DNA from 3 places in the Streptomyces durmitorensis genome. Region 1 is predicted to be linked to each of the others. Evidence: riboswitches for the same ligand, from Rfam matches in the RefSeq annotation. Region 1 holds a riboswitch; each other region holds the start of a gene.
What was found. Region 1 has a riboswitch for S-adenosylmethionine ahead of M4V62_RS30350 (aminotransferase class V-fold PLP-dependent enzyme). Riboswitches for the same ligand answer to the same signal wherever they lie in the genome.

Region 1 (10,053 bases):
GATGTTCATCTGGCTGAGCGTCTTCGTGCTCGCCATGGCGATCGTCTACGGCTGGTGGTCCAAGGAGCCGGCCGGTACGACCGCGCTGTTCCTGGCCTTCGGCCTGTGCATCATGATCGGCTACTACCTGGCCTTCACGGCCCGGCGTGTCGACGCGGCCGCACAGGACAACAAGGAGGCCGACGTAGCGGACGAGGCCGGCGAGGTGGGCTTCTTCAGCCCGCACAGCTGGCAGCCGCTCTCGCTGGCCATCGGTGGCGCGCTCGCCTTCATGGGAGTCGTCTTCGGCTGGTGGCTGCTGTACTTCTCGTTCCCGATCCTGATGATCGGCCTCTTCGGCTGGGTCTTCGAGTACTACCGGGGCGAGAACCAGACCCAGTGAGTCTGTGATCTCCCGCTTCACCGAAGGGCCCGGACCCTCCTGACGGAGTGTCCGGGCCCTTCGGCGTGTCGCGCTTGACACCGCTCGACACTCGGACGGGTCACTCGGCGCGCCAGAGCCGATGAACCTTCATACCGTGTGTTCATGAGCCACTCACCGCGAATCCGCACGGTACTGAGCTGCTCCATGCTGGTGGCCGCCCTCGGGGTGGGAACCACGGCGTGCGGCAGCTCCGACGGCCATCCGCTCTCGGCGAAGCCGTACGACGCGGCAGGCCAGATCGCCTTCAACAGCCCGGCGGGCAGCCAGAAGGCGGATCCGGACAAGCCCTTGGAGGTCACCGCCCAGGGCGAGGACGGGCGCATCACCGATGTGACGGCCACCGACGCGATGGGGCGGTACGTGGCCGGTGAACTCGCCGCCGACGGCGCCCGTTGGCACAGCACGGCGCCCCTCGCGGCCGGCGCGCACTACACGGTGCGGGTGAGCACCGAGGACGAGGAAGGGTCGCCGGGCCGCAAGGTCATGAACTTCGACACAGGCGTCCCGACCAAGAAGAAGCGCCTCGACGTCACCTTCGGCCCCGACTCGGGCAAGTACGGCGTCGGCCAGCCCGTCACGGCCAAGCTCAGCGCCAAGGTGAAGGACAAGAAGGCGCGGGCCATCGTGGAGCGCGCGCTGAAGGTCGACACGCAGCCCGCCACGAACGGCGCCTGGCACTGGGTGGACAGCAAGACGCTGCACTACCGCCCCAAGGAGTACTGGCCCACGGGCGCGACCATCAACGTACGGAGCAACCTCGAGGGCATCAAGGTTCGCGACAGGCTCTGGGGCGGCGACGCCAAGCCGCTGAAGCTGTCCATCGGCGACCGCATCGAGGCCGTCACGGACGCGGGGTCGCACTACATGACGGTCTACCGCAACGGCGAGGAGATCAACTCCATGCCGGTGACGACGGGCAAGCCCGGCTACTCCACGCGCAACGGCGTCAAGGTGGTGCTGGGCAAGGAGTACTCCGTACGTATGACCAGTGCCAGCATCGGCGCATCGGACTTCTACGACAAGATGGTCTACTACGCGACGCGGGTCACCGACTCCGGTGAGTACGTGCACGCCGCGCCCTGGTCGGTCGGTTCGCAGGGCTACGCGAACACCAGCCACGGCTGCACCGGCATGAGCACCGGCGACGCCGCCTGGTTCTACGAGACCGTCCGGCAGGGCGACATCGTGAAGGTCGTCAACAGCTATGGCGCGGACATGGACCCGTTCGGCAACGGCTTCGGCGACTGGAACGTCGACTGGAAGGACTGGCGGGACGGCAGCGCCCTGCTGGGCGGCGCCAAGGAAGGCCCCACGGCCCTCGACGCGGCCCGGCTGCGGCCGCAGGTCTAGCAGCTCCGCAGAGAGCACAGAACAGCACAGAAGGCCCCGTGCCGAGGCACGGGGCCTTCTGTCGTGCCGTCAGGCCTGGACGGCCAGCCTGTCGCGCAGCAGGGCGGCCAGGGAGTCCGCGAACTCGACCGGGTCGACCGGAAGGGTCACGGCGGCCTCCGCGCGGCTCCAGGTGGCCAGCCAGGCGTCCTGCGGGCGTCCCATGAGCAGGAGCACGGGCGGGCAGTGGAAGATCTCGTCCTTGAGCTGACGGCAGACGCCCATGCCGCCGACGGGCGTGGCCTCGCCGTCCAGGACGCAGACGTCGATGCCGCCCCGGTCGAGCTCCTTCAGCACGGCGGGCAGCGTCGCGCACTCGATGAACTCGACCGCGGGAACGTCCGCCGCCGGCCTGCGTCCGGTGGCCAACCGGACCTGCTCGCGGGTGCTCGCGTTGTCGCTGTAGACCAGCACCGTGGCGGTCGGCTGCATTGTTCCTCCGCTTCGTTGAGGGGCTCTCGGCCAGGGGCCGATGCGCGGATGCTACTCCTCCGGACACCCCGTCAACAGCGGTTCGGACAGCCCTTCGATGGGCCATACGGGCAGGACACACCCCGCAGACACTCCGAACGGCACCCCCCGGGGTGAGGGCGGGATAAGCGACCGACATAATGTCGGTCGTGGCGACAGCAACGACAGTAGATACCGGGCACGCGCACCCGCCGGTCAATCGGCCGAACCTCACCAGCGTCGGAACCATCATTTGGCTGAGTTCCGAGCTGATGTTCTTCGCGGCCCTCTTCGCGATGTACTTCACCCTGCGATCGGTGACAGGTCCTGAGCACTGGAAGGAAATGGCGTCCGCGCTGAACTTCCCGTTCTCGGCGACGAACACCACGATCCTGGTGCTCTCCTCCCTCACCTGTCAGCTCGGCGTCTTCGCCGCCGAGCGTGGTGACGTGAAGAAGCTCCGGATGTGGTTCATCGTCACCTTCATCATGGGTGCGGTCTTTATCGGCGGTCAGGTGTACGAGTACACCGAGCTGGTCAAGCACGAGGGCCTCTCGCTCTCGTCCGACCCGTACGGCTCGGTCTTCTACCTGACCACCGGCTTCCACGGCATGCATGTGACAGGCGGTCTGATCGCCTTCCTGCTGGTCCTCGGCAGGACGTATGCGGCCAGGAAGTTCACCCATGAGCAGGCGACCGCAGCCATCGTCGTGTCCTACTACTGGCACTTCGTCGATGTTGTCTGGATCGGTCTCTTTGCCACGATCTACATGATCAAGTAAACGGGTCCGGGCCCAGCAGGGCCCGACGTCCGACTCATTCCAGAAGCATCGACGCTGAAGATCCTGACACCGGGGTAATCCGTGAAAAAGCTCTCCGCACGACGACGCCACCCGTTGGCGGCGGTCGTCGTCCTACTCCTCGCGCTGGCGGCCACCGGGGGGCTGTACGCCGCGTTCGCACCCGCGGACAAGGCGCAGGCCGACGACACCGCCCAGTCCCTCGCCATCGACGAGGGCAAGAAGCTGTACTCCGTGGGCTGCTCCAGCTGCCACGGAACCGGCGGTCAGGGGTCCACCGACGGTCCTAGCCTGGTGGGCGTCGGCGCAGCCGCCGTCGACTTCCAGGTCAGCACCGGCCGTATGCCGCTGCAGCAGCCGGGCGCCCAGGCGCCGAAGAAGAAGGCCATCTACAACCAGGCCCAGATCGACCAGCTCGCGGCGTACATCGCCTCGCTGGGCGCGGGCCCGACCATCCCCACCGAGAAGCAGTACAGCCCGGACGGGGCGGACATCGCCAAGGGTGGCGAGCTGTTCCGCACCAACTGCGCGCAGTGCCACAACTTCACCGGTGAGGGCGGCGCGTTGACGAAGGGCAAGTTCGCTCCTTCGTTGGAGGATGTCTCCCCGAAGCACATCTACGAGGCCATGCAGACCGGCCCGCAGAACATGCCGTCCTTCCCCGACACGATCATGCCGGAGAAGAACAAAAAGGACATCATCGCGTACCTCGACGCGGTCAACGGCGAGCAGACCGAGAGCCCTGGCGGTCTGAAGCTGGGTGGCCTGGGTCCGGTCAGTGAAGGCCTGTTCGGCTGGATCTTCGGTCTCGGCTCGCTGATCGCGGTCGCCGTGTGGGTCGCCGCTCGGACCGCAAAGGCCAAGAAGTCATGAGTAGCCAAGAGAAATCAGAAGAGAACCTGCCCAGCGTGCAGGAGACCGAGCACGGCTCGGTGGCTGTCGCGGACGAGAACCCGTTCGCCGACCCGGGGCTTCCGCCCCACGAGCATCGTGTCCAGGACATCGACGAGCGGGCCGCCAGGCGTTCCGAGCGTGCGGTCGCCTTCCTGTTCACGCTCTCGATGCTCGCCACGATCGGCTTCATCGCCTCGTTCGTGTCGTTCCCGGTCGACAAGCGCGTCTACATCTTCCCGATCGGTCACATCAGCGCGCTGAACTTCTCCCTGGGCATGACCCTGGGTCTCGCGCTCTTCTGCATCGGCGCGGGCGCGGTCCACTGGGCCCGCACCCTGATGTCCGACGTGGAGGTCGCCGACGAGCGGCACCCCATCGAGGCCGAGCCCGAGGTCAAGGCCAAGGTCATGGCCGACTTCAAGGCCGGTGCCGCGGAGTCGCAGTTCGGCCGGCGCAAGCTGATCCGCAACACGATGTTCGGCGCGCTTGCCATGGTGCCGCTCTCCGGCGTCGTCCTGCTGCGCGACCTCGGTCCGCTGCCCGAGGACAAGCTGCGGCACACGCTGTGGTCCAAGGGCAAGCTGCTCGTGAACATGAACACGAACGAGCCGCTGCGTCCGTCGGACATCCAGGTCGGTTCGCTGACCTTCGCCAAGCCCGAGGGCCTGGAGGAGCACGATCACGACTTCCAGAAGGAGATCGCCAAGGCGGCCCTGATGATCGTCCGGATCCAGCCGGACAACATCAAGGACAAGCAGGAGCTCGAGTGGTCGCACGACGGTGTCGTCGCGTACTCGAAGATCTGCACCCACGTCGGCTGCCCGATCTCCCTGTACGAGCAGCAGACGCACCACGTCCTCTGCCCGTGCCACCAGTCCACCTTCGACCTTTCCGACGGTGCCCGAGTGATCTTCGGCCCGGCCGGTCACGCGCTGCCGCAGCTGCGCATCGCCGTGAACGAAGAGGGCTACCTCGAGGCGCTCGGCGACTTCGCTGAGCCTGTCGGTCCTGCATTCTGGGAGCGCGGATGAGCACTACGACGACTGATACGCGCAAGAAGGACGCGCCCGCCGGTGAGCGGGTCGCCGACTGGGCAGACGGCCGCCTGGGGATCTACTCCCTGGCCAAGGCCAACATGCGCAAGATCTTCCCGGACCACTGGTCCTTCATGCTCGGTGAGATCTGCCTCTACAGCTTCATCATCATCATCCTCACGGGTGTGTACCTGACCCTGTTCTTCCACCCGTCGATGAACGAGGTGGAGTACCACGGCAGCTACATCCCGCTGCAGGGCCAGCTGATGTCCGAGGCGTTCAACTCGACCATGCACATCAGCTTCGATGTGCGCGGTGGTCTGCTGATCCGGCAGATCCACCACTGGGCGGCGCTGATCTTCCTCGCGGCGATGTTCGTGCACATGATGCGCGTCTTCTTCACGGGTGCCTTCCGCAAGCCCCGCGAGGTCAACTGGGTCTTCGGGTTCCTGCTGTTCGTCCTCGGCATGTTCACCGGCTTCACCGGTTACTCGCTCCCTGACGACCTGCTCTCCGGTACCGGTGTGCGCTTCATGCAGGGCGCCGTCCTGTCCGTGCCGATCGTGGGCACGTACCTGTCGATGTTCCTGTTCGGCGGGGAGTTCCCCGGCGGCGACTTCGTGGCCCGGTTCTACTCGGTGCACATCCTGCTGCTGCCGGGCATCATGCTCGGCCTCGTGGTGGCGCACCTGATCCTGGTCTTCTACCACAAGCACACGCAGTTCGCGGGCCCCGGCAAGACGAACAAGAACGTCGTCGGCATGCCGCTGCTCCCGGTCTACATGGCGAAGGCCGGAGGGTTCTTCTTCCTGGTCTTCGGCGTGATCGCGGCCATCTCGGCGATCGCCACGATCAACCCGATCTGGGCGCTCGGTCCCTACCGTCCCGACCAGGTCTCCACCGGAGCCCAGCCCGACTGGTACATGGGCTTCTCCGAGGGTCTGATCCGTGTCATGCCGGGCTGGGAGATCAACGCCTGGGGTCACACGCTCGTCCTGGGCGTGTTCATCCCGCTGATCATCTTCCCGCTGGTCCTGGTCGCGATCGCGGTCTACCCGTTCATCGAGTCCTGGGTCACCGGCGACAAGCGCGAGCACCACATCCTGGACCGCCCGCGCAACGTCCCGACCCGCACGGCGTTCGGCGTCGCGTGGATCACCTGGTACTTCGTGCTGCTCGTCGGTGGTGGAAACGACCTCTGGGCCACGCACTTCCACCTGTCGATCAACTCGATCACCTGGTTCGTGCGCATCGCCTTCTTCGTGGCACCGGTCCTCGCCTTCATCGCCACCAAGCGGATCTGCCTGGGTCTGCAGCGGCGCGACAAGGAGAAGGTCCTGCACGGCCGCGAGTCGGGCATCATCAAGCGCCTGCCGCACGGTGAGTTCATCGAGGTCCACGAGCCGCTGGGCCAGGAGCAGCTGCACACGCTCACCGCGCACGAGCAGTACGCGCCGGTCGAGATCGGCCCCTCGGTCGACGAGAACGGCGTCGAGCGCAAGGTGACCGGTTCGCAGAAGCTCCGGGCCAAGCTCAGCAAGGGCTACTACGGGGAGGACAACCAGATCCCCAAGCCCACCACCGAGGAGTACAAGGAGATCACGAGCGGCCACGGCCACCACTGATCCTCCGAACGCTCCGACGTTCTGACCCGAGGTCGCCACGGCGAGAGCCCCGTCCCCTGCATCCAGTGCATGGACGGGGCTCTTTGCCGTCCCCCGGGCTGGATAAGGTGGTCCCGTCCCCATGTACCGGGATGCTTTCTTCCTACGCTGACGAACCCAGGAGCGGCTATGAGCGCTGTGACCCCCGCAGGAGGCAATACCGCGGCGGCCCGTTCCTGGCCGGGTGTGCTGAACGGCCTGCTCGACGGGACCGACCAGAGCGCCGACGACACGGCCTGGGCGATGGACCGCATCATGCGGGGCGAGGCCACCGACGCGCAGATCGCCGGCTTCGTCGTGGCGCTGCGGGCCAAGGGCGAGACCGTGGAGGAGATCTCCGGTCTCGTACGCACCATGTACGAGCACGCCAACGTGATCGAGGTGCCGGGGCGGACCGTCGACATCGTCGGCACGGGCGGTGACGGTGCCAAGACCGTCAACATCTCCACGATGTCCGCGATCGTCATCGCCGGCGCGGGCGCGAAGGTCGTCAAGCACGGCAACCGCGCCGCGTCGTCGGCCAGCGGCGCCTCCGACGTGCTGGAGAAGCTCGGCGTGAATCTTGAGCTCACCCCGCGGCGGGTCGTCGAGGTCGCGGAGGAGGCGGGGATCACCTTCTGCTTCGCGGTGAAGTTCCACCCGGCGCTGCGGTACGCGGGCGGTGCGCGCAGCCAGTTGGGGATCAGGACCGTGTTCAACCTCCTGGGTCCGCTGACGAACCCGGCCCGGGTGCGCTCCCAGGCCGTCGGTGTGGCCGACGCGCGGATGGCGCCGATCGTGGCCGGGGTCTTCGCCGAGCGCGGGCACTCCTCCCTCGTCTTCCGCGGTGACGACGGCCTCGACGAGCTGACGACCACGTCGACCTCCCGGGTCTGGGTCGTGCGGGACGGCGCCGTGCGCGAGGAGTCCTTCGACCCGCGCGACGTCGGCATCGACCTCGTCCCCGTGGAGGCGCTGCGGGGCGCCGACGCCTCGTACAACGCCGAGGTGGCGCTGCGCCTCCTGGACGGCGAGACCGGGCCCGTGCGGGACGCGGTGCTGCTCAACTCGGCGGCGGCCCTGGTGGCCCTCTCGCCGGGCGAGGGGAGCCTCGTGGAGCAGATCCGCGCGGGCATCGCGCAGGCGGCCGAGTCGATCGACTCCGGGGCCGCGAAGAAGGCCCTTGAGCGCTGGGTGTCGGCCAGCAACAGGTGAATGTGGTGCCCACCGCAGTCCGGATCCCGGACTGCGGTGGGCACCGGGAAGATCGTGTGGCAAGATGCTGCGCAGGTCATGAGTGACAGCGATTAGGCCCCGGCTCGCTGTCCGGCAACCCTCCGTCCGTGGCGGGGTGCCCCGGGTGAAGACCAGGCCGTGGACAGCAAGGTCCATGGCAAGCGCGGACCCCTGCGAACCCTGGGGTCCTGGTCCTCAAGGGAGCAGTCTCGTGAGCAAGCGAATGCGATAGGGCTTTCCGGCCCCTTTTCCGCACCCCCTTTTCTCTTCATCACTGCAGCGCCGTGACGGCGCCCTTGCAGTGAACTCGCCTGCCTTCCCACGGGAGTTCGCCATGTCCGCACGCATCGTCGCCACCACCACCGACTCCGCCGCCGCCTCCGCCGAGTCCGCCGACCCCTGCTGTGCCGCGCCGCTGCCGGTGCTCGGCCGTGACGTCACCGTGCCGCTCGTCACCGGCGGCGAGGTGACCTACGCGGCGCTCGACTACGCGGCGAGCGCCCCCGCGCTGCAGCGGGTGTGGGACGACGTGGCCGCGTACGCGCCGTACTACGGCAGCGTGCACCGCGGTGCCGGGTACCTCTCGCAGCTCTCCACCGACCTCTTCGAGAACAGCCGGGTCACCGTCGCCGAGTTCCTCGGCTGCCGCGAGGACGACCAGGTCGTCTTCACGCGCTCGACCACCGACTCGCTGAATCTGCTTGCCGCGGCCCTCCCGGCCGACTGCCAGGTCTTCGTCTTCGAGACCGAGCACCACGCCTCGCTCCTGCCCTGGCGCGACGCCCGCGTGACGTACCTGAACGCGCCGCGCACCCCCGACCAGGCCGTCGCCACCCTGGAGCGCGCCCTCGCCGACCGCGACCCCTACGGGCCCGCCCTGGTCTGCGTGACCGGCGCGTCGAACGTCACCGGTGAGCTGTGGCCGGTCAAGGAGCTGGCCGCCGCGGCCCACGCGCACGGCGCCCGCATCGTCCTGGACGCCGCGCAGCTCGCGCCCCACCACCCGGTCTCCATCAGCGAGTTGGACGTCGACTGGGTCGCGTTCTCCGGCCACAAGCTGTACGCGCCCTTCGGCTCGGGCGTCCTCGCGGGCCGCTCCGACTGGCTGCGGGCCGCCGAGCCGTACCTCGCGGGCGGCGGCGCCTCGCGGAAGGTCGCGCGGCGCAGCGACGGCGGCGTGGACGTCGAGTGGCACGACACCGCCGCGCGGCACGAGGCCGGTTCGCCGAACGTCATCGGCGTGTACTCGATCGCCTCCGCCTGCAAGGCGCTGACCGAGGCGGGCTTCGACGAGCTCGTCGCCCGTGAGCGCCACCTCATCGCGAAGGTGCGCGAGGGCCTCGCCGACGTGCCCGCCGTGAAGGTGCTCTCGCTCTTCGGCGACGACGCGCCGCGCGTCGGCGTCATCTCCTTCGTCGTCGAGGGCTGGAACAGCTCGCACTTCGCCGCCGCGCTCTCCGCCGAGTACGGCATCGGCGTACGCGACGGTCTCTTCTGCGCCCACCCGCTGGTGCGCACCCTGCTCGGCAGCGACCCGCAGACCCAGGGCGAGTGCGGTGCCCCCGAGGCCGCGCCCGGCGAGAAGTCCCTGAACGCCATCCGCGTCAGCTTCGGCGCGGGCACCCCGGACGAGCACGTGGAGCGCTTCGTGCGCGCCGTCAAGGAGCTCGTGGCGGACGGCGCGCGCTGGAACTACCGCACGGAGGACGGGCGTTGCGTCCCGGACACCACGGCCGCCTGAGCCTTGGGCCTGCCCTTCAGGCGTGAGCCCAGCACGATCATCCGCAGGGCCCGCTCGGTCGCGTCGGTGAGGAATTCGCCGCCCCGGCCGAGCGCCTCGGTGAGCGAGACCGGCGCGGGCAGGATCGCGCTGTAGGCGTCCACGCCCTCCGCCCGTACGTGGTGCGCGCCCTGGCCGATCGTGCCCGCGAGGACCAGGACCGGGCGGCCGAACCGCTTGGCGCGCCTGGCTACTTCGGCGGGGATCTTGCCGCGTGGCGTCTGGTGGTCCAGGGCGCCCTCGGCCGTGACGACGAGGTCGGCGCGGGCCAGGCGTGCGTCCAGGTCCAGGTGGTCGAGCAGGACGTCGAAGCGGGGCAGGAGCTGGGCGCCGAGCGCCGCGAGGCCGGCGCCGAGACCGCCGGAGGCACCCGTTCCGGGGCCTTGGGAGAGATCCGCCGTGA
Region 2 (10,053 bases), 6.0 Mb from region 1:
GCCTACACCATGCTCAGGATCATCTTCAGCCGCCTCGGCGTCCCGGAGATAGGGACATCGGGCGCCTTCAGCTTCAACCTGCCCGAAGGCATGTGCCCCGAGTGCGAGGGCACCGGGGAGGCCTCCACGGTCGACGTCGACCAGCTCGTGGACCGCGAGCTCTCGCTGAACGAGGGCGCGATCACGATCCCGTACTACGCGGTGGACTCCTGGAGCTGGCAGATCATGGTCAACTCCGGCTTCCACGACCCCGACAAGAAGCTCAAGGACTACACCGAGCAGGAGTGGAACGACCTCCTGCACAAGCCCCCGGTCAAGGTGAAGGTCGGCTCGAACGGCTTCACGTACGAAGGCCTGATCGCCAAGATGCAGCGGACCTGGCTCGCCAAGGACCGCGACTCCCTCCAGTCCCACATCAAGACCTTCGTCGACCGTGCCGTGGTGTTCGCGCGGTGCCCGCTCTGCGACGGCACGCGTCTCACCGCGGCCGCGCTGTCGTCGAGGATCGACGGCCTGAACATCGCCGACTGCTCGTCGATGCAGATCAGCGATCTGGCCGTGTTCGTACGCGGACTCGACGACCCCGCTGTCGCGCCGCTGATCGCGAGCCTGCGCGAGCTGCTCGAATCGCTGGTCGAGATCGGGCTCGGCTATCTGAGCCTCGACCGCACATCGGGCTCGCTCTCCGGCGGCGAGGCGCAGCGCGTGAAGATGGTGCGCCATCTCGGCTCCAGCATCACCGACGTGACGTACGTCTTCGACGAGCCGACCATCGGCCTGCACCCGCACGACATCCGGCGCATGAACGACCTGCTCCTGCGGCTGCGCGACAAGGGCAACACGGTGCTCGTGGTGGAGCACAAGCCCGAGGTCATCGCGATCGCCGACCACGTGGTGGACCTCGGCCCCGGGGCCGGAACGGCGGGCGGCGAGATCTGCTTCACCGGCGACGTGGCGGGGCTCCGCGCATCCGGCACGCTGACCGGGCGGCATCTGGAGCACCGGGCCGGGCTGCGCGAGCAGGTGCGCGTGCCCAAGGGACAGCTGTCCATCAAGGGCGCCGACCTGCACAACCTCAAGGACGTCGAGGTCGACATCCCGCTCGGGGTGCTCGCCGTGGTCACCGGCGTCGCGGGGTCCGGCAAGAGCTCGCTGATCCACGGCTATCTCTCCGGGCGCGACGGCGTCGTGGTGGCCGACCAGTCGCCGATCCGTGGCTCGCGCCGCTCGAACCCGGCGACCTACACCGGACTGCTCGGCCCGATCCGCACCGCGTTCGCCAAGGCCAACGGCGTCAAGGCGGCGCTGTTCAGCGCGAACTCCGAGGGTGCCTGCCCCAAGTGCAACGGCATCGGGCTCATCTACACCGACCTGGCGATGATGGCCGGGGTGGCGTCCGTCTGCGAGGCCTGCGAGGGGGAGCGCTTCACGGCAGAGGTCCTCACCTACCGGCTGCGCGGCAAGAACATCAGCGAGGTCCTCGGGATGTCGATCGCCGAGGCGCACGACTTCTTCCCCTCGGGCCAGGCGCACACCATCCTCGGCCGCCTCAGCGATGTGGGGCTCGGCTATCTGCGGCTCGGCCAGCCGCTCAACACCCTGTCCGGCGGCGAGCGCCAGCGCCTCAAGCTCGCCATCCACATGGCGGAGAAGTCATCTACGTACGTCCTGGACGAGCCGACCACCGGACTGCACCTGGCCGACGTGGACAAGCTCCTCGCGCTCCTCGACCGGCTCGTCGACGACGGCAACTCGGTGGTCGTCATCGAGCACCACCAGGCGGTGATGGCGCACGCCGACTGGATCATCGACATCGGCCCCGGCGGCGGCCACGACGGCGGTCAAGTGGTGTTCACCGGGACGCCCGCGGCCCTGGTGGCCGATGCGCGGACCGTGACGGCGCAGCATCTGCGGGAGTACGTCGCGGGCTGAGCCGAGCCCGCGGTGACCAGCCGATCGTGCTCGGGCCCGGTGTCCGCGTAGGGTGCGTGGATGAGCATGCTGGATGACGCCCGCGCGGGCATGAACCCTGAGATCCGGCCGCAGGACGACCTGTTCGGCCACGTCAACGGTCACTGGCTGGAGACCGAGGCGATCCCCGAGGATCGCTCCAGCTGGGGCCCCTTTGTGCAGTTGGTCGACACGGCCGAGGAACAAGTGAAGGTGATCATCCAGGATCTGGCGTCGGCCGCGTCGTCCGGCGCCGTCCCGGATGACGCACGCAAGATCGCCACGCTGTACGCCTCCTTCATGGACGAGGAGACGATCGCCGCCCGCGGGCTCGCCCCCGCGCAGCCCTTGATCGACGAGGTCGCGGGGGTGCGGGACACCCGGGAGCTCGCCGCGTTCCTCGGCCGCTTCGAGCGGACCGGCGGCTCCGGCCTCTTCGGTTCGTACATCGACACGGACGACCGCAACTCCGACCGCTACCTCTTCAACGTCCTCCAGGGCGGGCTCGGCCTGCCCGACGAGTCGTACTACCGCGAAGAGAAGTTCGCCGAGATCCGTGAGAAGTACGTCGCCTACCTCACCGAGCTCCTCACGCTCGGGCAGCACGCCTCGCCCGCCGATGCGGCGCAGGCGGTCCTCGCCCTGGAGACCCGTCTCGCCGCGGGCCACTGGGAGCGGGCCGAGACGCGTGACGTGCAGAAGACCTACAACCTCCTCACCCTGCACGAACTGATCACCCTGGCACCGCACTTCGACTGGCGCGCCTATGTCGAGGGGCTCGGGGGCTCGGACGACACCATCGCCGAGACGTGCGTCCGTCAGCCGTCCTACTTCCGGCACCTGTCCGCGGTCCTCGACGAGGTGCCGATCGAGCAGTGGCGGGACTGGACGCTGGTCCGGGTCCTTCGCTCGTGCGCGCCGTACCTCACGGACGCGTTCGTCCGGAACAACTTCGAGTTCTACGGCCGCACCCTCAACGGCACCCCGGAGCTGCGCGCCCGGTGGAAGCGGGCGGTCGGCTTCGTCGAGGGCTCCATCGGTGAGGCCGTCGGCAAGGAGTACGTGGCGCGGCACTTCCCGCCGAGCTCCAAGGCGATGATGGACGACCTCGTCGCCAACCTGCTCGAGGCCTACCGTCAGTCGATCGCCCGCCTCGACTGGATGACGGACGAGACGAAGGAGCGCGCGTACGAGAAGCTCGCCACGTTCCGTCCCAAGATCGGCTACCCGGACACCTTCCGCGACTACTCGGCCCTTGAGGTCTCTCCCGACGACCTGCTCGGCAACGCGCAGGCGGCGGACGCCTTCGAGTCCGACCGGCAGCTCGCCAAGATCGGTGCGCCGGTCGACCGCGACGAGTGGTTCATGCTGCCGCAGACGGTCAACGCGTACTACAACCCGGGCACCAACGAGATCTGCTTCCCCGCGGGCATCCTGCAGAAGCCGTTCTTCTCGCCCGACGCCGACCCCGCCGAGAACTACGGCGGCACCGGCTCGGTCATCGGCCACGAGATCGGCCACGGCTTCGACGACCAGGGCGCGCAGTACGACGGCGCGGGCAACCTCAACGACTGGTGGACCGCGGCCGACAAGACCGCGTTCGAGGCGAAGTCGAGGGCGCTGGTCAAGCAGTACGACGCCTTCTCGCCCCGCAACCTGCCCGACGAGTTCGTCAACGGCTCGCTCACCGTCGGCGAGAACATCGGCGACCTGGGCGGCCTGACCATCGGGCACACGGCGTACAAGATCGCTCTCGACGGCGCCCCGATGCCCGAGAGCGACGGCACGACCGGCTCCCAGCGGCTCTTCATGAACTGGGCCTACTGCTGGCGCACCAAGCGCCGCAAGGAGCAGGAGCAGCAGTACCTCACCATCGACCCGCACTCGCCGCCCGAGTTCCGGGCCAACATCGTGCGCAACCTGGACGAGTTCCACGAGGCGTTCGGGACGGCGGAGGGCGACGGCCTCTGGCTGGACCGTTCGGAGCGCGTCCGGATCTGGTGATCACAGGCGGCCGCGGCGCTCCTGCCGCGGCCGCCGTCTCCACTCTCCGAAGGCGCCCAGGACCCGCTACGGCGAAGAGCCCGTCGTACGTCCCGTAGGTGTCGTGGCTGCGAGAACCGCAGGACGGGTGGTCCCGGACGAGGGAATCCGTCGTCAACCAGGCATGTTGGTTAAGGAGTTAAGCAAGCAGGCTGCTTCGTGCACTCCACGGACACTCCACGGCCCAGGTCGATCCGACGGCCTACTGACGGGAGACACCCATGCCTGCTGGCGGAACCCCTTGGATGCGCGTCGTACGCGCGCGACGTGAACCGGCGGACGCCGGTACGACCCGGCGCACCGTGCTGCGTGGCGGACTCGCCACCGCGGGCGGTCTCGCGCTCGGCGGCACGCTCACGCCCACCGCCGCGCGCGCGGCGGACCGCACCACCGCGCACGACGCCCGCGTCGTCGTCATCGGCGCGGGCCTCGCCGGGCTCACCTGCGCCCACCGGCTTGCCCAACAAGGCGTCAAGGCCCAGGTGTTCGAGGCGAGAGACGGCCGGGTGGGCGGGCGCTGCTGGACCGCGCGGGGCTTCGCGTCGGGCCAGCTCGCCGAGCACGGCGGCGAGCGCATCGACACCCGGCACACCCATATCCGCAAGCTGGCCGCGGAGTTGGGGATCTCCCTGGAGGAGGAGAACCCCGATCGCGAGCACGGCGAGCGCGGTGTCATCCATCTCCAGGGCAAGGTGGTCACGGAAGACGCGGTCTACCGGGACATGGAGGTCGTGCAGAAGCAACTCGCCGCCGACGCGCGGCGCATCGGCAGTTACGCCGCGGACGAGGCGGGGCGCGCCGCCCGTGACTTCGACGGCCTGTCGGTGCGGGACTGGCTCGCGGCGAACGTCCCCGGCGGAATGTCGTCCCTGCTCGCCTCCGCCATGGCCAACAGCGTGGCCACGTTCTTCGGCAACAACGCCGACGAACTGAGCGCGATCAACCTCATGGAGCAGTACATCGGCCCCGACGGCGCCGACGAGAAGTACCACGTCAAGGGCGGTAACGACCTCATCCCCCAGGCGATGGCCGAGCGGTTGCCCAAGTCGGCCCTCCACTTCGACACCCCCCTCACGGCCGTGCGCCGCGCGGGCGGCACCTACCGGCTGCGCTTCGGCGGCCGCAGAGGGGAAGTCACCGCCGACCGCGTCGTGTTCGCCCTGCCCTTCACCACCCTGCGCCGCGTCGACCTGGACGGCGCGGGGCTCAGCGCCCGCAAGCGCGAGGCCATCGACAACCACGGCATGGGCACGGATGCCAAGCTGCTGTTCCAATTCGACCGCCAGTTCCCGCGGTTCGACGGATTCAGCGGCGGCATCATGAGCGACAACCCGCTGTTCAGCTCCTGGGACACCTCCTCGTACCAGACAGGACCGGAAGGTCTGCTCACCCTGTTCACCGGCGGCTGGAGCGGCGCGACCTACCCGGCCGAGCGCCCGCACGCCGCACCGTCGGCCACGGTGACGGACACGGCGCTGCGGCAGCTCGACGCGCTCGTCCCTGGCCTCAAGAAGGCGTACAACGGCCGCGGCTGGCTGGACTCCTGGGTCGACGACCCCTGGGCCCGCGGCTCCTACGCCTCCTACCGCCCCGGCCAGTACACCCGGTACTGGGGCTTCACGGGACGCCGGGAGGGCGGCCTCCACTTCGCGGGCGAACACACCAGCACGCACAGTCAGGGCTACCTCAACGGTGGTGTGGAGAGCGGGGAACGGGCGGCGCGGGAGGTGCTCGCGGCCTTGGGACGAGGGCCGTTGGCGTAGAAGGCGGGGTGGGCGTGCAGGCGGCGGACGTACGCGCGGACGTGGGGATGGGAGTCACCGGTCTCGGCCGCGTCCGGAGTGGGGTGGACGAGAGCGGCCCACAAGTCCACGTCCACCGAGGTGAGTTCGTCGCCCACGAGATAGGAATGGGAGGCCAGCCGGCCGTCGAGGCGGTTCAGCGTCTCGTCGGTGAGGGGGCTCGCGAGGAGTTCGTGCCAGGTGTCGATGTGCGCCGCCAGGGCCGATGGGCGCAGGAGGGGCCCGCTGCCGTGCGCGGCGAGGCGGCAGGCGAGGTCGCGCAGGATGTCGGGCGTGTGGTTGCTGACGATGTGCCCGCTCCAGCGGTCGCACAGGGCGGGAACGGTCAAGGGGCCGTCGAAGTGATGCTCGGTGGCCTCGTAGTAGCGGTGCAGGGAGTCGAGTGACGCCGCAGGGGTGTGTGCTGTCAGGAGCGTCGTGGTGACCGACTCCCGGAGCCCGAGCAGGTCGAGGGTGATCGAGACGCGCAAGGAGCGCGGACATCCGGCCGAGAGGTACAGGTGATAGCGGTGTGGCGCCGGGTAGAAGCCGCCGGCCAGGTCGGCGCCGATGCGGCTGCGGATGGGCGCGGGACAGCTGCCGTCCGGGGCGGTTTCGAGCGGGGAGCACGGAGCCGTGAGGGAAGCCGGGTGGGAAGCGTGGGAACGGTGCGACGTGGTCTCGGGCATGGCTCTCCAGACAGGTGAGGGGGCGCCGACCGCGCGCACGGCGACGGTGGCACAGCGGAGGGAGACGGAGAGGAGACGGAGAGGAGACGGAGAGGAGAGGAGAGGGAGAGGGCGATGCGTGGACGTCAGACGGCTGGAGCCGATGCGCTGCACACGCGCAACAGGTCGATGTGCAGCCGTCTGGTCAACACGCGGGGGCGGGGCCGGGGCGCGGTCAGGAGAGGCCGCTGGGTGCTCTTCCTCTCACCGACCGCCCTGGACATGTCCACCAGCCCTGCCGTCGAGGCCCGTTGCAACCGGGCCGCACTTGCCCCGCCGCCACGGCGCGACCCGGTCGTCACCCGGGGCACCCCGTCGCGGCGGAAGGGTTGCCTGCCAGCGGGCCGGGGCCGATGAACCGCTCGGGCAGGGAGCCTGCCGGGCGGGCGCTGACAATCGTGACCGTCCCCGGAAGTCTGGGTCCGGGCACAGGGCGGAGTCAAGAAGGCCGATGCCGTGGAACTCCCGGCGTGGAAGCGGAACAGAAGGAGCGACTCGGCGGTTGTCCCTGACGGACAGGGACGGCGAGGCACGTACGGCGATGTGAGGACGCCCATGATCGACGGGCATTGCGCACCGCTGCGGCCTCACGTAACGTCCCGAGCAGTTACGAGTGTCAGCGTCAAGCCCTGGCTTGCCGAGCGGAGGTGACGGACATGCCGGCAGTCTCCGCTGTGCCGTCCACGTCATCCCTGCTGCCGCCCGTGTCCGCACTGCGTGTCGTCACGATCGCCCCGAGCCGCCAGGTGCATCTGTACTCCCGGCCGCACATCGACCTCCAGCGCGTCGCCGGCGCGCTCTGTCGTTCCTGACCCGTCACCCCGCCGCCGCACCCTCGGAGCAGAGGGGCCGGTGTTCTCGTACGGTCGATCAGGAAGGCACTCCTTCGTGTCGTCATCATCTTCACCCTCGTCCGCGTTGCCCTCTTCCGCTCCCTCCGCTCCTTCGCTGCATCTGGCCGTCGCGCTCGACGGCGCGGGCTGGCACCCCGCCGCCTGGCGCGAACCAGCCGCCCGCCCAAGGGAGTTGCTCACCGCCCGGTACTGGACCGATCTGGTCACCGAGGCCGAACGCGGCCTGCTCGACTTCGTGACGATCGAGGACGGACTCGGCCTCCAGTCCTCGCACTTCACCGAACCCGACGGACGCACGGATCAGGTACGAGGGCGGCTCGACGCCGTTCTCATCGCCGCCCGTGTCGCGCCGCTGACCAGCCACATCGGCCTTGTGCCGACCGTGGTGGCCACGCACACGGAGCCCTTCCACATCTCCAAGGCGATCGCCACGCTCGACTACGTCAGCGAAGGCCGCGCCGGGGTACGGGTGCAGGTGTCCGCACGCCGGAACGAGGCCGCGCACTTCGGGCGCCGCACGCTTCCCGCCCTCGACGCCGTCGAGGACCTCGGCAGGCCGGACGTACGGGAGCTGACCTTCGACCTCTTCGACGAGGCGGCCGACTACGTCGAAGCCGTGCGCCGCCTCTGGGACAGCTGGGAGGACGACGCGGAGATCAGGGACGTGGCCACCGGCCGCTTCATCGACCGCGACAAGCTGCATTACATCGACTTCGAGGGCAAGCACTTCAGTGTCAAGGGCCCCTCGATCACGCCCCGGCCGCCGCAGGGCCTGCCTGTCATCAGCGCCCTCGCCCACGAGGGGCCGACGGATGCCCCGTTCCGGCTCCTCGGCCGCTCAGCCGACATCGGATACGTCACCCCGCGCGACACCGGGCACGCACGCGCCATCGTCACAGCCGTCCGTGCCGAACAGGACGCGGCCGGGCGCGCCGACGAGTCCCTGCATCTCTTCGGCGACCTGGTGGTGTTCCTCGACGACGACCCGGCCGTCGCAGTGGCACGCCGGGAGCGTCTGGACGCCCTCGCCGGTCACCCGTACACCAGTGACGCGCGGGTATTCACCGGAACGCCCGCCCAACTGGCCGACCTGCTCGTGGAGTTGGGCCGGGCCGGGCTGAGCGGATTCCGGCTGCGGCCCGCCGTTGTCGGGCACGACCTCCCGGCGATCACCCAGGGCCTGGTGCCCGAACTCCAGCGCCGCGGCGCCTTCCGGCGCGCGTACGAAGCCGACACCTTGCGCGGCCTCCTGGGCCTGACCCGCCCCGCCAGCCGCTACGCCGCCACCGCCTGAGCCGGACCGGAAGGGACCCCGTCATGAGCAAGTCACCGGACAAACCGCTCAAGCAGATCCACCTCGCGGCACACTTCCCCGGCGTCAACAACACCACCGTATGGAGCGACCCCGAGGCCGGGAGCCACATCGAGTTCAGCTCCTTCGCGCACTTCGCGCGCACCGCCGAGCGCGCCAAGTTCGACTTCCTGTTCCTCGCCGAGGGGCTTCGGCTGCGCGAACAGGGCGGAAAGATATACGACTTGGACGTCGTGGGGCGGCCCGACACCTTCGCCGTCCTCACCGCGCTCGCTGCCGTCACCGAACACCTCGGCCTGACCGGCACCATCAACTCCACCTTCAACGAGCCCTACGAGGTGGCCCGCCAGTTCGCCAGCCTCGACCACCTCTCGGGCGGGCGCGCCGCGTGGAACGTCGTGACCTCCTGGGACGCCTTCACCGGCGAGAACTTCCGGCGCGGCGGATTCCTCCCGCAGGAGGAGCGGTACTCCAGGGCGAAGGAATTCCTCAGTACGGCCAATGAACTGTTCGACTCCTGGCGCGGGGACGAGATCGTCGCCGACCAGGAGACCGGCGCCTTCCTGCGCGACGCGCGGGCGGGAGCCTTTGTCCACCAGGGGCAACACTTCGACATCCAGGGGCAGTTCAACGTCCCGCGCAGCCCTCAGGGGCGACCGGTCGTCTTCCAGGCCGGTGATTCGGACGAGGGGCGCGAGTTCGCGGCCGAGGGCGCGGACGCGATCTTCAGCCGGTACAGCACGCTCAAGGAAGGCCAGGAGTTCTACCGGGACGTCAAGGGCCGCCTGGCCCGCCACGGCCGCACCCACGACCAGCTCCTCATCCTGCCCGCCGCCACCTTCGTCCTCGGTGACACGGATGCCGAGGCGGAGGAGCTCTCGCGTGAGGTGCGGCGCAAGCAGGTCAGCGGTGCCACGGCGATCAAGCACCTGGAGTTCGTCTGGAACCGCGACCTCTCCGCGTACGACCCGGAAGGCCCGCTGCCCGACATCGATCCGGACGTCGGTGAGCACACCATCGCCCGCGGGCGTGCGCAGGTGCGGATGTACCGCGACCCGCTGGCCACCGCGCGGGAGTGGCGAGAGCTCGCTGCCGCGAACAAGTGGTCCATCCGCGACCTCGTCATCGAGACCGGCAACCGCCAGTCCTTCGTCGGCTCCCCGGCCACCGTCGCCGAGACGATCAACTCCTTCGTGCAGGCCGACGCGTCCGACGGCTTCATCCTCGTCCCGCACATCACGCCGGGCGGACTCGACGCCTTCGCGGACAGCGTGGTCCCGCTGCTCCAGGAGCGCGGCGTGTTCCGCACGGAGTACGAGGGAACCACCCTGCGCGACCATCTCGGCCTGGCCCACCCCGACTCCGGGGCGCGCTTGCCCGAGCCT
Region 3 (10,053 bases), 1.6 Mb from region 1:
GCCCTCGCCGGTCGGGGGCCCACCTCCGGAACACGCATGCCCCGGAAGGCGATGGTCACCGGACGAACCGGCCAACACACCCCTGTCCGAAAGGCCCCCGCTCCCCGAGTGGAAAGCCGGGACCACCTACCGGCTGCTACCCGACGTATCGAAGATGACACCGAACGTCATCGGAGTGCATGTCATCGAAGTCGGAGTCGCACCCCCGGAGGGGACCCTCATGACCGAGCCCAACGAACAGCAGATCGCCGAGGCCTTGCGCGCCCACCCCCCGATCACCCTGGCGCCGGGCCCCAGGGAAGCCCCCTCAGCCGCGCCGGAGCCCGACCAGACCTGGGAGCTGCCGGGCGGCACCGCGTGGGTGTATCTCGCGGATGCCGAGCAGGGCCTGCGCCGCCCGGTGATCCTCGCCGACGGCTTCAACATCGGGCCCAGCGACCTCGACTTCTCCTGGGAGACCCTGGAGCGCGGCCCGTACGCGTTCATCAGCGAACTGCGGGCCCGCGAGAGGGACGTCATCCTGGTCGGCTTCGACGAGCGCAGTGCCTCGATCCTGGACAACGCGGTGGTGGCCAAGGCCGCGATCCAGGAGGCGATCCGGCGGCGCACGGGCGAACACCGGCTGACGGTCGGCGGCTTCAGCATGGGCGGCCTCGTCGCGCGGTACGCCCTTGCGAAGATGGAGCACGACGGCGACGAGCACGAGACGACGCTGTACTTCTCCTACGACAGCCCGCACCGGGGCGCCTGGATCCCCCTCGCGCTCCAGGCCTTCGCGCACTACATCCGGCGCCTGAACGACTCGTTCTCGACGCAGATGAACAGCACGGCGGCGCGGCAGCTGCTGTGGCAGCACATCGCGGAGTGGGACGACACCCCGGAGACCGACAAGGAGCGCACCGAGTTCCTCGCGGAGCTGGAGCGGGTCGGCAGCTGGCCGCGGCACCCGCACAAGATCGGCGTGGCCAACGGCGTGCGCACCGGCGAGAGCAACGGCGTCCCGGCGGGTGAGCGGGCCTTCCGCGGCAAGGGCCTGGCCATCACGGGCACCAACCTCTACACCCAGTCCGCCGGGGTGGACCAACTGATCGCCCAGCTACGGGTGGTGACCCTGCGCAAGCCGAAGATCCACACCTCGGCCCTGCCCGAGATCGACGGCGCACCCGGCGGCACCCTGGAGGGCTTCGGCATCCTGGCCGACGAGCTCGACAAGATCCCGGCGCTCATCGGCCTCGGCTCGGAGGCGGAGATCCGCGAGCACTGCTTCGTCCCGTCGGTCAGCGCCATCGCCCTGCGCGAGATCGACGACCACAGCAAGCTGTACGACCCGGTCGCGGACTCCGAGGACAGCGAACTGGACGAGTACCTCTGCGCCTCCCAGAACGAGGGCCACACCCTGGTCACGGAAGAACTCTGCACCTGGATCCTGGACCGCCTGCCGTAGCCCGCACCGCTCCCGGCTCCCGGAAAACGCCCGAGGGCGGCACCCCTTCGTGAGAAGGAGTGCCGCCCTCGGTTCGCGTGGAGCGATGAACCGCTGATCAGCCAGAGGCGGATCAGAAGTCCATGTCACCGCCCGGCATGCCGCCGCCGGCCGGGGCAGCGCCCGCCTTCTCCGGCTTGTCGGCGATGACGGCCTCGGTGGTGAGGAACAGTGCGGCGATGGACGCGGCGTTCTGCAGGGCAGAGCGCGTGACCTTCGCCGGGTCGAGGATGCCCTCGGCGATCATGTCGACGTACTCACCGGTCGCGGCGTTCAGGCCGTGGCCGATGGGAAGGTTGCGGACCTTCTCGACGATGACGCCACCCTCAAGGCCGGCGTTGACCGCGATCTGCTTCAGCGGGGCCTCCAGGGCCAGCTTCACAGCGGCGGCACCCGTGGCCTCGTCGCCCTCGAGCTCAAGCTTCTCGAAGACAGCGGCGGCCTGGATGAGGGCCACGCCACCACCGGCGACGATGCCCTCTTCGACGGCGGCCTTCGCGTTGCGAACGGCGTCCTCGATGCGGTGCTTGCGCTCCTTGAGCTCGACCTCGGTCGCGGCACCGGCCTTGATGACCGCAACACCGCCGGCGAGCTTCGCCAGGCGCTCCTGCAGCTTCTCGCGGTCGTAGTCGCTGTCCGAGTTCTCGATCTCGGCGCGGATCTGGTTGACGCGACCCTGGACCTGGTCGCTCTCACCGGAGCCGTCGACGATCGTGGTCTCGTCCTTGGTGATGACGACCTTGCGGGCGCGGCCCAGGAGGTCGAGGCCCGCGTTCTCCAGCTTGAGGCCGACTTCCTCGGAGATGACGGTGCCACCGGTGAGGATGGCGATGTCGCCGAGCATGGCCTTGCGGCGGTCACCGAAGCCCGGGGCCTTGACGGCGACGGACTTGAAGGTGCCACGGATCTTGTTGACGACCAGGGTCGACAGGGCCTCGCCCTCGACGTCCTCGGCGATGATCAGCAGCGGCTTGCCGGACTGCATGACCTTCTCGAGGAGCGGAAGGAGGTCCTTCACGTTCGAGATCTTCGAGTTGACGATCAGGATGTACGGGTCGTCGAGCGACGCCTCCATACGCTCCATGTCGGTGGCGAAGTACGCCGAGATGTAGCCCTTGTCGAAGCGCATGCCCTCGGTGAGCTCAAGCTCAAGACCGAAGGTCTGCGACTCCTCGACGGTGATGACGCCTTCCTTGCCGACCTTGTCCATCGCCTCGGCGATGAGCTCGCCGATCTGGGTGTCGGCGGCGGAGATGGAGGCGGTCGAAGCGATCTGCTCCTTGGTCTCCACGTCCTTGGCCTGCTCGAGCAGGGCGCCCGAGACGGCCTCGACGGCCTTCTCGATGCCACGCTTGAGGGCCATCGGGTTGGCACCGGCGGCTACGTTGCGCAGGCCCTCGCGGACCAGCGCCTGCGCCAGGACGGTCGCGGTCGTCGTGCCGTCACCGGCGACGTCGTCCGTCTTCTTCGCGACCTCCTTGACCAGCTCGGCGCCGATCTTCTCGTACGGGTCCTCGAGCTCGATCTCCTTGGCGATGGAAACACCATCGTTGGTGATCGTGGGGGCACCCCACTTCTTCTCGAGGACGACGTTGCGACCCTTGGGGCCCAGGGTCACCTTGACGGCGTCGGCGAGCTGGTTCATGCCGCGCTCGAGGCCGCGCCGTGCCTCCTCGTCGAACGCGATGATCTTGGCCATGTGAAGTGGTCCTCCCGGACAGGGGTGGCATGCTTCCGGATCGCGCCAGCGCCCGCGACGGACGGCCTGCAAGCCTTGTGGTTCCTTGCCCCACCCGGCCTGCGGGCCTCACCGACCCGATCCAAGTTCTGTCACTCTCACTCGGAGAGTGCTAAGCCCAATGATTAGCACTCGACCCCTGCGAGTGCAAGCGCCTCTCACGGATCCCAGACGTACGAGGGGCCCGCACCCCCTGTGGGGATACGGGCCCTTCGTCACTCGCTAAGTCGCTGGCCGATCGCGCCGAGATCAGACGGCGAGCTTGACCATGTCCGCCTGCGGACCCTTCTGGCCCTGCGAGATCTCGAACTCAACTCGCTGACCTTCTTCAAGGGTGCGGTAGCCGTCCATCTGAATCGCGCTGTAGTGGACGAAAACATCCGCACCACCGTCGACCGCGATGAAGCCGTACCCCTTCTCCGCGTTGAACCACTTGACGGTGCCCTGAGCCATGCCTAACTCCCCTATTACTGGCCCTTGCACGGACCCGCACTTCGCGGACCCGGGTCAGACCTCACCCCCCCAATGGGTTGTGGAGGCGTGCGCCGGAACGCGTCGACCGCGGCTGAATGTATCTGTCCAACTGCCCTCTGCAACAGGTCAATCGGACGAGAATTCTGGGCACGCCTGATCGGAAATATGCGGAGGATTTACCGGAGTTCAGGGCAAGTCGGGCCAGACAAATGCCACGAGAAGGGCAAATGGGCAGTGCACTTTGGCTACTTCTTGTCGCCCTCGGGGCGACTTCGTATATGCGCTCGGCACAAACGGGGAAGCTCGCTTCCCAACTGTACCGCGCTCAACCACATGGAATTGCCCCCTCCGCTTCTCTCGCGGAGGGGGCAATGAAGATTACGCAGGGTGTTTCTTTAAAGGATCAACCACCGGCGACGGCGGGAATGATCGAGACCCCCGCGCCGTCCGGCGTCGCGGTCTGAAGGCCCTGCTCGAAACGGACGTCGTCGTCGTTCACGTACACGTTCACGAAGCGCCGCAGCTTGCCCTGGTCGTCCAGGACACGGGCCGCGATACCGGCGTGCTTGGCCTCCAGGTCGGCGATGACCTCGGAGAGGGTCGCCCCCTCTGCGGCGACCTCGGACTGACCGCCGGTGTAGGTGCGAAGAATGGTGGGGATGCGAACCTTGACGCTCATTGATTTCACCTCGGGGTGTGTGGGGCCCCTTCAGGGGCGCGGGGAACTGCGCGAGGACGGACCACGACCGCCGTCGACGACGGCGGTCAGGCCCTACGGCGGCTAGTCGGCGAGCCCGGCGGCGCGGAACGCGTCAAGGCTGGGCCGGATGGTAGCGGTGGCCTGCGAAGTCTCAGCGACAGCGTCAAGCGTTTTGAGGCCATCACCGGTGTTCAGGACCACCGTGGTCAGGGAGGGATCGATGAGGCCCGCCTCGATCAGCTTCTTCGTGACGCCGACCGTCACACCACCGGCGGTCTCCGCGAAGATCCCCTCGGTCCGGGCGAGCAGCTTGATCGCATCGACGACCTGCTCGTCGTTCACGTCCTCCACCGCACCGCCCGTGCGACGCGCGATGTCCAGGACGTACGGCCCGTCGGCGGGGTTGCCGATGGCGAGCGACTTGGCGATGGTGTCCGGCTTCTGCGGCCGGACGACGTCGTGCCCGGCCTTGAAGGCGGTCGACACCGGCGAGCAGCCCTCGGCCTGCGCGCCGAAGATCTTGTACGGCTTGTCCTCGACGAGGCCGAGCGCGATGAGCTCCTTGAGCCCCTTGTCGATCTTCGTGAGCTGCGAGCCCGAGGCGATCGGGATCACCAGCTGGTCGGGAAGGACCCACCCCAGCTGCTCGCAGATCTCGTACGCGAGGGTCTTGGAGCCCTCGCCGTAGTACGGCCGCAGGTTCACGTTCACGAAGCCCCAGCCCTCGCCCAGCGGGTCGCCGATGAGCTCGGAGCAGAAGCGGTTCACGTCGTCGTAGTTGCCCTCGATGCCGACGAGCTCGCCGCCGTAGACCGCGGCCATGACGACCTTGCCCTGCTCCAGGTCGTGCGGGATGAACACGCAGGAGCGGAAGCCGGCGCGTGCCGCGGCGGCACCGACGGCGCCGGCGAGGTTGCCGGTGGAGGAGCAGGAGAGGGTGGTGAAGCCGAACGCGCGCGCCGCCTCGATGGCCTGCGCCACGACACGGTCCTTGAACGAGTGCGTCGGGTTGCCGGAGTCGTCCTTGACGAACAACTTGCCCTGCTCGACGCCGAGTTCACGCGCGAGGTTGTCGGCCTTGACGAGCTTGGTCCAGCCGGGGTTGATGTTCGGCTTGGACGCCACGTCCGCGGGGACGGGCAGCAGAGGCGCGTAGCGCCAGATGTTGTCGGGGCCGGACTCGATCTGCTTCCGGAGCGCCTCGGGGTCACCGGTCGGCAGGTCGTACGCGACTTCGAGCGGGCCGAAACAGGCCTCGCAGGCGAAGATCGGGCCGAGCGCGTACAGCTCGCCGCACTCGCGGCAGGAAAGGCCCGATGCGGGGCCGAGGTCCACAGAACCCGTGGTGGAGGGGGTGTTTTCGAACGTTCCGACAGTCTGCGCAGCCATGGAGGCGAGGCCCTTTCTCCTCATCTTCCCCGTGACGCATCTCGTCACGAGACGGAATTGGCACCTTCCCCACCGAGACCTCGCGTGCGCGGTCGGCGGGATGGTTGCCGGGGCTTCAACGGGCCGTATCCCTCTGCCCCTCTGGATGAGCGGTATGGCGCCGGGGCTTTGGGGGCCCAGGGCATTTGTTACGCGTCGACCCCCGACATGCGATGGTCATCCGCGTTGTTCAAGACTGTAACCGACGGCCTGGACCCTTGAGATAGTCGTCCGAACCGCGAGATGGATCACATGTAGGCCACACACAGGAGGAGCAACCCGTGCTGGAAGAGGCCGAGCGCTGGCTGACCAGGCGTTCCTGGTCCGTTGCCGACCGTCCGCTCAGCGCACTCGTCGCCGCCAAACGGGCGTCGGGAGCCTCGGTGAGTGTCGTCCTGCCCGCGCTCGACGAGGAGGAGACGGTCGGGGAGATCGTCGCCGAGATCCGCCGGGAGCTGGTCGAGGAGGCCTGCCTGGTCGACGAGCTCGTGGTGATCGACTCCGGATCCCGGGACCGTACGGCCGAGGTCGCCCGTGAGGCGGGCGCGCGGGTCGTGCACCGGGACGAGATCCTGCCGCGCATCCCGGCCGTGCCCGGCAAGGGCGAGGTCCTGTGGCGCTCACTCCTGGTGACCGGCGGTGACATCGTCGCGTTCGTCGACGCGGACCTGAGGGAGTTCTCGGCGGACTTCGTCACCGGCATCGTGGGCCCGCTCCTGACCGAGCCCGACGTGGACTTCGTGAAGGCGATGTACGACCGTCCGCTGGCTGGAACCGCAGGTCAGGGCGGTCGGGTCACCGAGCTGATGGCGCGCCCGCTGCTGAACATGCACTGGCCCCAACTGGCCGGGTTCGTCCAGCCGTTGGGCGGCGAGTACGCGGCGCGCAGGTCACTCCTTGAGCGGCTGCCGTTCCCCGTCGGTTACGGAGTGGAGCTGGGCCTGCTCGTCGACGCCCTGCACACCGTGGGCCTGGACGCGCTCGCGCAGGTCGATGTCGGCGTGCGCAAGCACCGGCACCAGGACGGGCAGGCGCTGGGCCGGATGGCGGCGGCGATCTACCGGACGGCGCAGCTGCGGCTCGCGCGCGGCCATCTCGTACGCCCCGAGCTCACGCAGTTCGAGCGGGGTGCGGACGGGTTCGAGCCGCGGACCCATTCGGTGGACACGGAGGAGCGGCCGCCGATGGCCGACATCGCGGAGTACACCGCTCGCCGCGTGGCGTAACCGCCCAAGACCGGGCGTTTTGTCTACATTTCCCACTTATGTGGGTCAGACAGGTAATGGGAAGCGCGCGACGCATCGGCGGTGTGGCCCTGGCCACGGCCGGACTCGCGGCAGGGGCGCTCGGCGCCGCGGCCGCACCCGCCGCCGCGGATGTGATCGAGCCCTTCGCCAAGCGCTACGACGAATCGCTGTACGGCGACTTCAGGACCATCGGCAACACGGTCATGGGCTGCCCGACGACGCCCGCGGACATGGCGGCGCGCTGCGCCACCGCCGCGGACGGCCAGGGCCGCGACAACAACAACACCTTCGTCATGCAGCGGATCAACGCCGCGGGCATGGACCCCGAACACGGATCGAGCACCGGCCAGGTCGCGATCCCGCCCGGCGCGAAGGTCGCGTACGCACGCCTCTTCTTCGGCGGCAACGACGGAACGTACAAGGGCCCCAGCGGCGCCCAGCTGAGGCGCTGCGACATCTCGGGCGCCGACGTGCAGCCATCCCCCGGCGAACCCCTGGACGCGGTGCCCGCCGTCGGCGTGGACGGCGCGCCTCCCTCGAAGGTCACCCCGGCGAACCTGGTCAAGGACCCGGCGTCGACCAACGGCCCGCACTACTACACCGGCGAGGCCGACATCACGGGCCTCTTCAGCGGCGTCACCGGCACCGGAGCACCCGTCCCGGTCGCGGTCGGCGACATCTGGGCGCCCACCGGCAAGGGCTGCGTCGCGGGCTGGTCGCTCACCGTCGTCTACAAGTACGACGGCCCCAACGACGACCACGCCCCCGACCGCCGCAACGTCTACGTCTACGGCGGCCACGTCCTGCAGCGCTCCACGTCGCCCGCCACCAGCGTCACGGTCGACGGCTTCTACCGCACGGACGGCAAGCCGCGCGCCAGCGTCACCGCGTACGAAGGCGACTGGAACACCCCCGGCGACCGCTTCCTGGTCGGCGGCCAGACCATGACCGAGGCGCACACGGGCAGCACCAACAACTTCTTCATCAGCGAGGACGACGGCGCCCTCGACCCGAAGATGACCAACAACCTCTCCATCGACGCCAAGGAGTTCGACGTCACGGGCAGCGGTACCCGCGCCCCGGCCGCCGAGCCGATCCCGGTCGGCGCGACCTCCACGACGCTGAGCTTCTCCACGAAGGGCGACACGTACGTCCCCTCGGCGTTCGCGCTCTCCGTCCCGGTCCCCGACCTGGAGGTGACGAAGACGGCGAGCCCCAAGACGATCAAGCCGGGTGGCACGCTGACCTACACGGTCAAGGCGAAGAACATCAGCAAGCTCGACTACCCGAACGCCAAGTTCAGCGACGACCTGACGGACAACCTCGACGACGCGACGTACAACGACGACGCGAAGGCGAGCACCGGCGACGTCTCGTACACCAAGCCGAAGATCAGCTACACCGGCGACATCCCGGCCGGTGAGACGGCGACGGTGACGTACTCGGTCAAGATCAAGGACCCAGTCAGCGGCGACGGCAAGCTGCTCAACAACGTCGATGTCGAGACCCCGCGCTCCAACTGCGACGCGGGCAGCACCGACCCCAAGTGCGGGGCCGCGCCGGTCATCGAGCGGAAGCAGCCGCCGGTCAGGATCACCAACGTGCCCGCACGGCGGACCGCGCCGGTGTGCAGCGACGTCAAGAACACCATCACCATCAAGAACCCCTCGGGCAGCACGCGTACCGGAGCCACCGCGTCCTGGCAGGTGACGCCCGGCACCAAGCCCGTCGCGAGCAGCGGCAAGGTCACCAAGCAGGGTTCGAAGTACGTCTGGAAGGGCGACGTCCGCCCGCACGGCAAGGTCACCGTCACCCAGAAGCTGACGGTCTCCTGCACGGCGGGCCAGGTCAGGGTGGTCACCGTGACGGCGCCCGGCAGCAACTGCCCCGCATCCGTCCGGGGCGGCGACGACCCGTGCACCTCGGCGATCCTCGCCCAGCGCGTGCAGGCACGTCCTGCCCCGCAGGAGCCGCAGAACGGCCCCGTGGGACGCGCGGACGCCCCGCCCCAGCTGGCCGACACGGGCAGCGACTCGGACACGATGCTGTACGCGGGCCTCGCGATCGCCCTGTGCGCACTGGGCGCGCTCGCGGTGGCGGCGGCGAGGAGCAGGCGGGACTAGCCGCGGGTCCCTGGGTTCCCCGGATTCCCTGATTTCGCTGAATGTATACGGCCGGGCCCGCCACGGGTCCGGCCGTACGTTTGAGCGCTTCCGGGAAGGGCTAGGTTCGGCACATGGTCTCCGAGCACGCCGCCGCCCAGGTCCTCGTCGCGTCCAACCGCGGCCCCGTCACGTACGCCCTGGAGGACAACGGGGAGCTGACGGCCAAGCGGGGCGGCGGCGGACTCGTCTCCGGGCTGAGCGCGATCGGGGACTCCGACGGTTCCGACCCTGCTGCCCTATGGGTCTGCGCGGCGCTGGGTGAAGGCGACCGGGAGGCCGTGCGGCGCGGGGTGGGCGAGCCCGGGGTCCGGATGCTCGACATCGACGCGGGCTCGCACGAGGGGGTGCACGCCGACGCGTACAACGGCATCGCGAACTCGGTGCTGTGGTTCGTCCACCACATGCTCTACCAGACGCCGCTCGAACCGGCCTTCGGACCGGAGTTCCGGGCCCAGTGGGCGTCGTACGAGACCTACAACCGGGCCTTCGCCGAAGCGCTCGCGGAGAGCGCCGCTCAGGGCGCCGCGGTCCTCGTCCAGGACTACCACCTGGCGCTGGTCCCGGGGATGCTGCGCGAACTCCGCCCGGACCTGCGCATCGGCCACTTCTCGCACACGCCGTGGGCGCCGGTGGACTACTTCCGGATGCTGCCGGACGACGTCGCGGAACAGCTCCTGCGGGGCATCCTGGGCGCCGACCGGGCGGCGTTCCTGACGGGGCGGTGGGCGGACGCGTTCACGGAGTGCTGCGTGGCGGTCCTCGGCGGTACGTCGGGTACGCGGATCGGGGTGCACGGGCTCGGGGCCGACGCGGATTTC

Region 2: another riboswitch for S-adenosylmethionine. It lies ahead of M4V62_RS03640 (glutathione binding-like protein); the one in region 1 lies ahead of M4V62_RS30350 (aminotransferase class V-fold PLP-dependent enzyme).
Region 3: another riboswitch for S-adenosylmethionine. It lies ahead of thrC (threonine synthase); the one in region 1 lies ahead of M4V62_RS30350 (aminotransferase class V-fold PLP-dependent enzyme).

Annotation. Positions count from the first base shown of each region.
Region 1 covers NZ_CP097289.1:6,804,095-6,814,147, forward strand. The annotation lists gene M4V62_RS30310 (cytochrome c oxidase subunit 4) at 1-382, shown strand, start outside; gene M4V62_RS30315 (L,D-transpeptidase) at 527-1,774, shown strand; gene M4V62_RS30320 (DNA-binding transcriptional response regulator) at 1,844-2,245, opposite strand; gene ctaE (aa3-type cytochrome oxidase subunit III) at 2,425-3,045, shown strand; gene qcrC (cytochrome bc1 complex diheme cytochrome c subunit) at 3,127-3,936, shown strand; gene qcrA (cytochrome bc1 complex Rieske iron-sulfur subunit) at 3,933-4,988, shown strand; gene qcrB (cytochrome bc1 complex cytochrome b subunit) at 4,985-6,616, shown strand; gene trpD (anthranilate phosphoribosyltransferase) at 6,785-7,849, shown strand; SAM riboswitch class IV at 7,924-8,040, shown strand; gene M4V62_RS30350 (aminotransferase class V-fold PLP-dependent enzyme) at 8,205-9,611, shown strand; gene M4V62_RS30355 (glycerate kinase family protein) at 9,563-10,053, opposite strand, start outside.
Region 2 covers NZ_CP097289.1:835,094-845,146, reverse strand. The annotation lists gene M4V62_RS03655 (ATP-binding cassette domain-containing protein) at 1-1,932, shown strand, start outside; gene M4V62_RS03650 (M13 family metallopeptidase) at 1,993-3,954, shown strand; gene M4V62_RS03645 (flavin monoamine oxidase family protein) at 4,215-5,756, shown strand; gene M4V62_RS03640 (glutathione binding-like protein) at 5,675-6,463, opposite strand; SAM riboswitch class IV at 6,762-6,906, opposite strand; gene M4V62_RS03635 (putative leader peptide) at 7,159-7,314, shown strand; gene M4V62_RS03630 (LLM class flavin-dependent oxidoreductase) at 7,421-8,650, shown strand; gene M4V62_RS03625 (NtaA/DmoA family FMN-dependent monooxygenase) at 8,674-10,053, shown strand, end outside.
Region 3 covers NZ_CP097289.1:5,214,350-5,224,402, reverse strand. The annotation lists gene M4V62_RS23505 (esterase/lipase family protein) at 221-1,444, shown strand; gene groL (chaperonin GroEL) at 1,557-3,182, opposite strand; gene M4V62_RS23495 (cold-shock protein) at 3,471-3,674, opposite strand; gene M4V62_RS23490 (MoaD/ThiS family protein) at 4,099-4,374, opposite strand; gene thrC (threonine synthase) at 4,477-5,784, opposite strand; SAM riboswitch class I at 5,802-5,936, opposite strand; gene M4V62_RS23480 (glucosyl-3-phosphoglycerate synthase) at 6,105-7,049, shown strand; gene M4V62_RS23475 (DUF11 domain-containing protein) at 7,106-9,193, shown strand; gene M4V62_RS23470 (alpha,alpha-trehalose-phosphate synthase (UDP-forming)) at 9,307-10,053, shown strand, end outside.